Regions from separate parts of the Shimwellia blattae DSM 4481 genome, predicted to be linked through region 2. Evidence: predicted binding sites of a transcription regulator. Region 2 holds the regulator's gene; each other region holds the start of a gene.
The links. Region 2 encodes PurR, which represses purine synthesis genes. Its sites were predicted from a motif close to CANGCAAACGTTTGCNTG; they were not measured.

Region 1 (3,441 bases), 140 kb from region 2:
GCTCCCCGGCGATGGTCAAATGGATGTACGCCATTGAGGCGGCCCTCTCCCTGACCCTGCTCTACCCGGTAGCCCGCTGGAGCGAGAAGCACTTCCGCCTTGAACAGCGCCTGATGGCCGGGTTACTGGTCATGTCCCTGAGCATGCTGCCCATCGGCATGACCAGCAATATTCAGCAGCTGTTCTCCCTGATTTGCCTGTTTTACATCGGCTCCATTATTGCCGAACCGGCCCGGGAAACGCTGGGGGCCTCCCTGGCTGATGCCCGGGCCCGGGGCAGTTATATGGGGTTCAGCCGCCTGGGGCTGGCCATTGGCGGCGCGCTCGGTTACGCGGGCGGCGGCTGGCTGTATGACACCGGTAAACAGCTCCGGCAGCCGGAGCTGCCCTGGGCGATGCTGGCGGCCATCGGGCTTATCACCTTACTGGCGCTGTGGTGGCAGTTCTCCGCCCGCCACCAGCCCTCCCAAATGCCGGAAGCCGGGAACTCCGGGAATTAATGTTTTTTTTTATTGTCTGATAGCGGCAGGGGATCGCCTGTACTGTATGTTTTGCACCCGTAACGTCAGCGCACGTTACCAGAATAAACGGATGCCCGGAGTAGAAACATGACGCGTTTTTTTATCGCCGCAGTAGTGCTCATCAGTGGACTGGTGGTGGGATGTAACCAGCTAACCCAATACACCGTCAGCGAGCAGGAGATAAACCAGGCCCTGGCGAAGCAGAATAACTTCTCCCGGGATATCGGGGTTCCGGGCCTTGCCAACGCCCACATTACGCTGCGTAATCTGGCCAGCCAGATTGGCCGCAGTGAGCCGGATAAAGTCATGCTCACCGGGGATGCGGATCTGGATATGACCTCACTGTTCGGTAACCAGAAGGCGCAAATCAGCCTCACCCTGCGCGCCCACCCGGTATTTAACCAGGAGCAGGGGGCGGTCTATCTGCAGGAGATGGAAGTGACCAGCGCCGATGTAAAACCGGAAAAGATGCAGGCGGTGCTCCAGACCATCACCCCGTATCTTAACCAGGCGCTGCGCAACTATTTTAACCAGCAACCGGCCTATGTACTCAGCGCCGATCGCAGCAAAGGGGAAGCACTGGCGAAGAAATATGCCAAAGGGCTGGAGGTGAAACCCGGCGCTATTGTTATCCCGTTTGTGAAGTGATCCCTGTCGCGGGGGGCTCCCCCCGCCTCTGTTTGCCGGTTTTGTTAACGGAAAAACGTGCAAACGAAAACGTTTCCGCTTATCCTTAGTGCCCGGCAAAAAACAGCCATAACTGTCCCTCTTACGCCGGAGCTCACCCGATGACCGTTTTCAACCAGGTTCTTAAAATTCGCCGCCCAGATGACTGGCATATCCACCTGCGGGATGGGGAAATGCTGAAAGCCGTGGTGCCCTGGACCAGTGCCCATTACGGCCGCGCTATCGTTATGCCGAACCTGGTGCCGCCAGTTACCAGCGTTGAGGCCGCAATAGCCTACCGCCAGCGTATTCTGGACGCGGTGCCCGCCGGGCAGCAATTTGAACCGCTGATGACCTGCTACCTTACCGATACGCTCGATCCGGCAGAGCTGGAGCGCGGAGCACGGGAGGGGGTCTTTACCGCCGCAAAACTCTACCCGGCCAACGCCACCACCAACTCCAGCCACGGGGTGACCAGTATTGACGCCATTATGCCGGTGCTGGAGCGGATGGAAAAAATCGGCATGCCGCTGCTGATCCACGGTGAAGTGACCCATGCGGATGTGGATATTTTTGATCGTGAAGCGCGGTTTATTGACAGCGTGATGGAGCCGCTGCGCCAGCGCCTGCCGGGCCTGAAGGTGGTATTCGAGCATATCACCACCCGGGAAGCGGCCCACTATGTGCGCGACGGTAACGCCCTGCTGGGGGCCACAATCACCCCTCAGCATCTGATGTTTAACCGTAACCATATGCTGGCCGGTGGGATCCGCCCGCACCTCTACTGCCTGCCCATCCTCAAGCGTAACGTTCACCAGCAGGCACTGCGTGAGCTGGTTGCCAGCGGCTGTGAGCGGGTCTTCCTCGGCACCGACTCAGCCCCCCACGGGCGGCTGCGCAAAGAGGCCAGCTGCGGCTGCGCCGGGTGCTTTAACGCCCCTTCGGCGCTGGGTGCCTATGCCACGGTATTTGAAGAGATGGGGGCGCTCCAGCACCTGGAAGCCTTCACCTCACTGAACGGCCCGCGCTTCTATGGCTTACCCCTTAATGAGGGCGTCATTGAGCTGCGCCGCGTGGCCACAACTGTACCGGCAGAGATCCCCGCCGGTGATGATGTGGTCATTCCCTTCCTGGCGGGCGAAAGTGTGGCCTGGTCAGTGGCCGACGCCTGATTTCACCGCCCATCATTGACTGCTTGCCAATCTCTCAGGATAACTGTATAAATATACAGTTATCTTTTTTGGGAGAATCAGTATGCGTGTAGAGGTCACTATTGCCAGAACGACGGTGCTCCCCCCGGGCGCCGTTGATGCGCTCAGCCTGGAGCTGGCCGCGCGTATCAACCATCACTACGCTGACAGCGAAAACCATGTGCAGGTGCGTTACGCCAGCGGTAACAACCTGTCGGTTATCGGTGCCGCTAAAGAAGACAAAGACCGCATCAGCGAGATCCTCCAGGAAACCTGGGAAAGCGCCGATGACTGGTTCAGCCCGGCATAACCGGGTCCGTTTCCTGAACGAACGCGGCGTTGCGCCATATGATGACCCGCTGTCGCTCTGAAATGACGTTCGTTCTTTTTTGCCGGGCACGCCGCCCGGCCTTTTTGATGATGAATCATTATTTTTATCATTCCGCGCTTTTTCAGATTTCTTTTTTTCTCAATCCTGCTCTGACACGCTGAAAAAATAATCAGATACGCATTTTATGCACCGGAATAGCCCCTCCTTGCGGCAAATTGTTCATTTGTCAATCGGAATGGAAATTAATTCACCACCCGCGGCTGTAGTATTTATTTACCGCATCTGACCAATCTCTGATATAATTACGTTGCTTCTGAAGAAAATGCATTAACCTCGCTGTCGTTGTCATTAACACGTATTAAGGGGGTTATGATGGAAAAAAATAACGAAGTCATCCACACACATCCCCTCGTCGGATGGGATATCAGCACAGTAGACAGCTATGATGCGCTGATGCTACGCCTGCACTACCTGACACTGAACAAGCCAGACACGAAAGAAACCGAGGTTGGCCAGACATTGTGGCTTACCACAGACGTCGCCAGACAGTTTATTTCTATTCTTGAAGCTGGTATTGCAAAAATAGAGTCCAGCGACTACCAGGAAAATGACTACCGAAAGCATTAGACCGGTGGCATTTTTACAGGCACCCCGTGGGGTGCCTTTTTTATTATTGTCTCTTGCCTGTTAACCTGCGGTTAATTACCCTGCTGACTACATCACCAAATAATGG
Region 2 (3,441 bases):
CCCGGGCGCTTCACTGGCAACGCGCATCACGCGCATCTGCAACGGTGGCACTACCGCAAAGGTTGCCGCCCCCCAGATAACCATCGCCACGGCGGCCCCGACTTCACTGCGCGCCAGCCACGGGATCGCCAGCATGATAACCATCAGCAGCAGCAGGAAGCCTTTCAGCGTTCCGGTTACCGAACGATCCGCCAGCCGCCCGCCAAGATAGTTCCCGAGGGAGAAGCCAACACCGATCAGCACCAGCATCGCAGTAACAAACCCGGCAGAGGCGTGGGTAATGGTCCCCAGCACCGGCGCGATATAGGTATAGAGGGTAAACATCGCCCCGGCCCCCAGTACCGTGGTCAGTAACGCGCTGAGCACCTGCGGGCGCATCAGTACAGCCAGCTCACTTTTCACATCCGGCCGCTGCCCGGCACCACCGGCAGGCAGGGAGAGGTAAAGGCTTAACATCGCCACCAGCCCCAGCCCTGCGGTCGCCAGAAACGACATGCGCCAGCCAATCACATTCCCCATCCAGGTGGCCGCCGGGACCCCGCCAATATTGGCAATCGTCAGCCCCATAAACATGGTGGCAACCGCACTGGCCTGCTTCTCTTTTGCCACCAGGCTTGCCGCCACCACAGACCCCAGACCAAAGAATGCCCCGTGGTTCAGGCTGGTGATTATTCTGGACACCATCAGCGTGGCGTAGCCGGGCGACAGCGCCGACAACACATTACCAAGGGTGAAGATAGCCATCAGCAACAGCAGGGCATTACGCCTGCCGCGCTGGGCCAGCAGCAGTGTCATCAGCGGTGCACCCACCATAACCCCGATGGCATAAGCGCTGATAAGCATACCCGCCGTAGGGATAGACACCCCAACGCCCTGGGCGATGACCGGTAACAGCCCCATGGGGGAAAACTCAGTGGTGCCGATACCAAAAGCGCCAATAGCCAGCGCCAGAAGTGGAAAATTAATTTTCATGAATAACTCCGGTCAGGGGGAGACAGCCATTGCCGGACAGCAACGCTCGCCGTGAAAACCCCGGATAGACAGTGATAAATCCCAGATGTTAAAAAACTGTTCAGCATCATCTCAGCAGATGACCTGAAGAAAAAGCCGCATTTATGGAAAAGAGTATTGCTCAGTCAGGAAAAATCCGGTGCGGGTGTTGCGCAAAACCGCCAGGAAGCGCGGCACCTGTTACCGGTGTGCCGCGGCCTGTTGCGCAATTTAGTGCAGAATAGCGGTGAATGCTGCGGCGACAATCAGCCCCAGTGCGACCACCGTCGTCACTAATGCGTATCTCAGCTCTGTGCTCATCTCTTGCTCCTTTTGCTCCCCGGGGGGAGACGGGTGAGTTATTTATCGCGGTAATCGTTAAAAATATTACCTGATTTTTCACTAAACTGCATTTTCCCTCTTCCCCTTTTAGCCAGGATCGTCCACAATCCCCCGCTAATTTATGACGAACTATCTATTTACGCCCTTTCGCATTTTTGCGTTGACTTCCCCGGCCCGGCCCAACCAGAGAGTTGCGGCATCCGCTAAGGAAACGCAAACGATTACCCGGCTACTTTTCAACGGGTCAGGACAGGGGCCGGAGTAATACTTCATGGCGACAATTAAAGATGTGGCGAAACGCGCAAACGTTTCCACCACAACCGTATCACATGTGATTAACAAAACCCGGTTTGTTGCGGAAGAGACACGCAACGCGGTATGGGCAGCCATTAAAGAGCTACATTACTCACCCAGCGCCGTCGCCCGTAGCCTGAAGGTGAATCACACGAAATCGATCGGTCTGCTGGCCACCAGCAGTGAAGCGCCCTACTTTGCTGAGATCATTGAAGCGGTAGAAAAAAACTGTTTTGCCCGCGGCTATACGCTGATCCTCGGCAACGCCTGGAATAACCAGGAAAAACAGCGCGCCTATTTGTCCATGATGGCTCAGAAACGGGTCGATGGCCTGATGGTTATGTGTTCAGAATATCCCCAGTCACTGCTCGCCATGCTGGAGGAGTATCGCCATATTCCGATGGTGGTCATGGACTGGGGCGAAGCCAAAGCCGATTTTACCGACTCCGTGATTGATAACGCCTTCCAGGGCGGTTATATCGCCGGGCGCTATCTGATTGAGCGCGGCCACCGGGAGATCGGGGTTATTCCCGGGCCCCTGGAGCGCAATACCGGGGCCGGCAGGCTGGCCGGGTTCCGTAAAGCCCTGGAAGAGGCGCTGATCACCCTGCCGGAACACTGGATTGTCCAGGGCGACTTTGAGCCGGAGTCCGGCTACCGGGCCATGCAGCAGTTGCTGGCCTCATCCCAGCGCCCGACGGCGGTTTTCTGTGGCGGCGACGCTATGGCCATGGGGGCTATCTGTGCCGCGGATGAAATGGGCCTGCGCGTGCCGCAGGATATTTCAGTGATCGGGTACGATAATATCCGCCACTCCCGCTACTTTACCCCGGCGCTGACCACGGTCCACCAGCCGAAAGATTCCCTGGGGGAGACGGCCTTTAATATGCTGCTCGATCGCATCATTAATAAGCGCGAAGACTCCAGAACCATCGAGGTGCACCCCCGTCTGGTGGAGCGCCGTTCAGTGGCCGATGGCCCGTTCCTCGATTATCGCCGTTAATCCCCCGTCGGTGCCGGTTCTTCCGGCACCCGCAGCCACTCCTGATTCAGGGTGGCGCTGTCCCCCAGATACTCCAGCAGCCAGCTCAGGGCCGGTGACGACTCCTGTTGTTGCCAGGTGAGGCAGCAGGCCGCATCCGGGAAGGGATTTTCCAGCGTCAGTATCCGCCACTCCCCGCTGTTCACCCGGGGGGCGGCAATATGCTCCGGGACCATACCAATACATAACCCGTCACTGATACAGGCCACCCCGGCGGCCCAGTCCGGCGCCACCAGCCGCCGCTGGTTATCCAGCAGCCAGGTGGTGCGTTTGGGCAGGGAGCGGGAGGTATCTTCCAGCACCAGTGAAGGCCAGTTGCGCAGGGTGTCGTCCCCCAGGCGCGTGGTGACCTGGGCCAGCGGGTGGTGGCTGGCGACCACACAGTGCCAGCGCAGCATACCCATATCCCGGAAGGCATAGCGCCCCCCCACGGGGATGGCCCGGGTCGCGCCAATGGCCGCCTCAACCCGGCCATCTGCCAGCGCATCCCATACCCCGTTAAACACCTCCAGAGAGACCAGCAGCTCCACATCAGGAAAGTGGCGGTAGAAATCACACACCAGCTGGCTGGTGCGCGCCGGGCGGACAATGTTATCCACCGCAATCGCCAGCTGACCACGCCAGCCGTTGGCTATCTGCTGGCACTGCTGGCGGGTGGCAATCATTTTTTTGATAACGCCGCGCCCTTCCTGCAGGAAATAGCGCCCCGCAGGGGTGAGTTCCACATCCCGGTGGCGGCGAATAAACAGCGGCACGGCCAGCCACTCTTCCAG
Region 3 (3,441 bases), 1.4 Mb from region 2:
AGTAAATCAGGAACCCAATCCCCACCACGGTGAGCAGCACCAGAACCAGCGCCAGGCCAATTATCTCCCGGCCATGGTGGATAAACTCCCGGGTTGGGGTTTTCCAGCCATCGGCAAACAGCAGCGGCGGGATAAACAACACCAGGAAGAGTTCAGGGTTAAAATCAACATGCAGACCGAACGTCGGCCACGCCAGCAACGCGCCCATGGCGATTTGCATTAACGGCAGTGGGATCTGAAACGGGAACATGCGTGCAGCAACCCCGGACAGTGACACCATCAGGGTCAGAATGAGGATAGTAAAAAATATTTCCATGCTTTCCGTAGTCTCGCTTATATCAGTTGGTGCAGACAGCAGGCCATCTCACTACTAATAGAACTTTTTTTAACGCCAATGGAAAGCAGATAGCACCGAAAAGCACAGGAAACGACAATGGGCCCGCAGGCCCATTGTGCAACAAAGCATTAAATTATAATGAAAACAGGCTATTAGCGAAGCGTGATTAAATCGCCCAGCCACCGGCATAAAATGCCACCAGCGCGACCGCAATCACCACCGTGCCCAGGTTCAGTTTGCGCCACTCGCCGGACACAATCCGCCCGATAACCAGGGTGGCAAACCCTATCATGATCCCGGTTACGATGTTGCAGGTCAGCACAATAAACACCGCCGTTACCAGGCCCGCCATGGCATCAACAAAATCGTTAAAATCGATCTTCGCCACGTTGCTCAGCATCAGCAGGCCCACATACATCAGGGCGGGCGCTGTCGCGTAGGACGGCACCAGATACGAGAGCGGTGAGAGGAACAGAATCAGCAGGAACAGTACCCCAACAGTCACCGCCGTTAACCCGGTTTTACCGCCCGCCGCTGTACCGGCAGCTGATTCGATATAGACCGCGGCCGGGGCCGCCCCGACCAGGCCCGAGAACACGCTACTCAGGGAGTCGGTGGTCAGCGCTTTGCCGCCATCAATAATCTGCCCGTCTTTGTCCAGCAGATTGGCCTGGCCTGCCACGGCGCGGATGGTCCCGGTGGCGTCAAATACCGCTGTCATCACCAGCGCCAGTACGCTTGGCAGGATAACCGGGTTCAGCGCCCCCATAATATCCAGGCTGCCAATCAGCGACTGGCCGTTCGCGTCTTTGAGCGACGGCATGGCGAAAATACCGCTGAAGTGCACCGCCGGGTCAAAAATCAGCCCAATCACCGAAATGCCGATGATCGTCAGCAGAATGCCGCCCGGCACGCGCAGTTTTTCCAGACCAATGATCACCGCCAGCCCCACCAGGGACATGATCACCGGGAAGCTGGCAAAATGGCCCAGCGCCACCGGCAGCCCGTCGAGGGGGTTTTTGATAACCAGGCCCACGCCGTTTGCGGCAATCAGCAGCAAAAACAGGCCGATACCGATACCGGTTCCGTGTGCGACCCCCATCGGCAGATTACGCAGGATCCAGCTGCGAATACCGGTGGCGGAAATAATGGTAAACAAGACCCCCATCAGGAACACGGCCCCCAGCGCCACCGGCACACTGATATGCTGGCCCAGCACCAGGCTAAATGCGGTAAACGCGGTCAGCGAGATGGCGCAGCCAATCGCCAGCGGCAGGTTCGCCCACAGCCCCATAATCAGGGAGCCTACCCCGGCAACCAGACAGGTGGACACAAACACTGCGGCAGGCGGGAAACCCGCTTTACCCAGCATCCCCGGCACCACAATCACCGAGTAAACCATGGCCAGAAAGGTCGTCAGACCGGCAACCACTTCCTGGCGGACCGTGCTGCCACGCGCAGAAATTTTAAACCAGGCGTCAAGCGAGCCGCCCGCGCGCGGAGAAGGAGTAGACATAATAAGACATCCCCTGATGTTTTTATGATGCGGTCTATTACGCGTGGCGGGCGGGGAGGCAAACGCTCAAACACCCTTTGTTTTTACACCCTGAAACCGAGGCAGCCACAGGGACGCAAACGTTTAACTCCGCGCATAAAAAAACCGGTAATTTTGAAGCCAGCGATTATCCTGTCATCTGGTGGGGTATTCAACCAAACTTTATCGTTTGCGGAACGAAACCCATGCGTTTGGCGATTTTTTAACCTGATTATGCGCAAACGTTATCGTCTCTGCGCAATTCCGGGCCAGAAACGGCGAAAAAAGTGCTACCCGGCCCGCCCGGGGATCGAAAACGGCCCGCCGCGCAGAAGTGCGCTTTGCCACCCCGGGCGCAGCTGCGCTTTACGCCACCAGGCCTGAAGATGCGGAAGATGCTCCGGCGCTTCCCGGCTCAGTAATGCCGCCACCGGGAAGCTCATCTGAATGTCGGCGGCGGAAAACTGCCCCCCGGCAAACCAGGGGTGATGGGCCAGATGATGCTCAATAAACCCGGCATGGTTCGCCAGCTGCGGGCCCAGCCAGGCTTTATGCAGCCCCCCGGCCAGCGCTTTGCCGGTCGGGCGCAGCAGCCAGGGCACCGGTGCCCGGCTCAGCAGCACCAGCGCCAGGCTGAGGGTCAGTAGCGGCATCAGTGAGCCTTCTGCGTAGTGCATCCAGAAGCGGTACTGCAGGCGCTCAGCGGGGAGCGACGGGCGCAGACGCTGGTCGTGGTCATAGGTTTCCTGAAGGTACTCAAGAATCGCGCCGGACTCGGCCAGAATATGGCCGTTATCCTCCAGCACCGGGGATTTCCCCAGCGGATGGATTTTGCGCAGCGCAACGGGGGCCTGCATATCGGCTTCCCGCCGGTAGGTGACCAGCTGCCACTCAAGGTTCAGCTCTTCCAGCATCCACAAAATGCGCTGGGAGCGCGACTGGTTCAGGTGGTGTACGGTTATCATCCTCCCTCCCGTTTATGGCGCCGGTGAGATTCGGGTGCACACAAAAAGGGTAGCAAAAAAAAGCGCCATTCCGCGCCCGGGAGGTGGTGATTTTTTAAACAGCGATTATACTTTAATTATCGATGCAGGCCGGAACCTCCCGAGTAGCACCAGATTGACTGAGGGGCATCGACGTCGGGGGAAACCCTCCCGTAGAGCGGGATAGAGCGAAAGACAAAGACCGGAAACAGCTAAAGCGCCTGCGGGCGCTTTAGCTTTTTATGCCGCTACTCTTCCAGCAGCCGCGCCCCGGTGCCCTGCTGCCCCAGCGCATCGTTCGGGTTGCGTAACGGGCAGTCTTTTCGCGACAAACACCCACAGCCGATACAGCCATCCAGCTCGTCGCGTAACTGCTCAAGGGTGTGAATACGCCGCTCCAGCTCGTCACGCCAGCGGGAAGAGAGCTGCTGCCATTGCCGGGCGGTAATATTTCCCCCTTCCGGCAGCACAGCCAGCGCATCCGCAATGGTCGCCAGCGGAATACCGATCCGCTGGGCAATTTTAATAATCGCCACATAGCGCAGGACATTACGCGAGTAGCGGCGCTGGTTACCCCCATTGCGGGT

Region 1: a site for PurR is predicted at 1,232-1,249, ahead of pyrC (dihydroorotase). Genes of this name have one in related genera too.
Region 3: a site for PurR is predicted at 1,966-1,983, ahead of EBL_RS17640 (NCS2 family permease). Genes of this name have one in related genera too.

What each region holds. Positions count from the first base shown of each region.
Region 1 covers NC_017910.1:2,484,470-2,487,910, forward strand. Annotated here, with positions in the region: gene mdtH (multidrug efflux MFS transporter MdtH) at 1-500, shown strand, start outside; gene EBL_RS11730 (lipoprotein) at 609-1,169, shown strand; gene pyrC (dihydroorotase) at 1,310-2,359, shown strand; gene dinI (DNA damage-inducible protein I) at 2,442-2,687, shown strand; gene bssS (biofilm formation regulator BssS) at 3,081-3,335, shown strand.
Region 2 covers NC_017910.1:2,348,059-2,351,499, forward strand. Annotated here, with positions in the region: gene EBL_RS11075 (MFS transporter) at 1-972, opposite strand, end outside; gene cydH (cytochrome bd-I oxidase subunit CydH) at 1,222-1,311, opposite strand; gene purR (HTH-type transcriptional repressor PurR) at 1,604-2,629, shown strand; gene punR (DNA-binding transcriptional activator PunR) at 2,626-3,441, opposite strand, start outside.
Region 3 covers NC_017910.1:3,763,446-3,766,886, forward strand. Annotated here, with positions in the region: gene EBL_RS17635 (Na+/H+ antiporter) at 1-316, opposite strand, end outside; gene EBL_RS17640 (NCS2 family permease) at 504-1,853, opposite strand; gene EBL_RS17645 (glutathione S-transferase family protein) at 2,162-2,836, opposite strand; gene soxR (redox-sensitive transcriptional activator SoxR) at 3,103-3,441, opposite strand, start outside.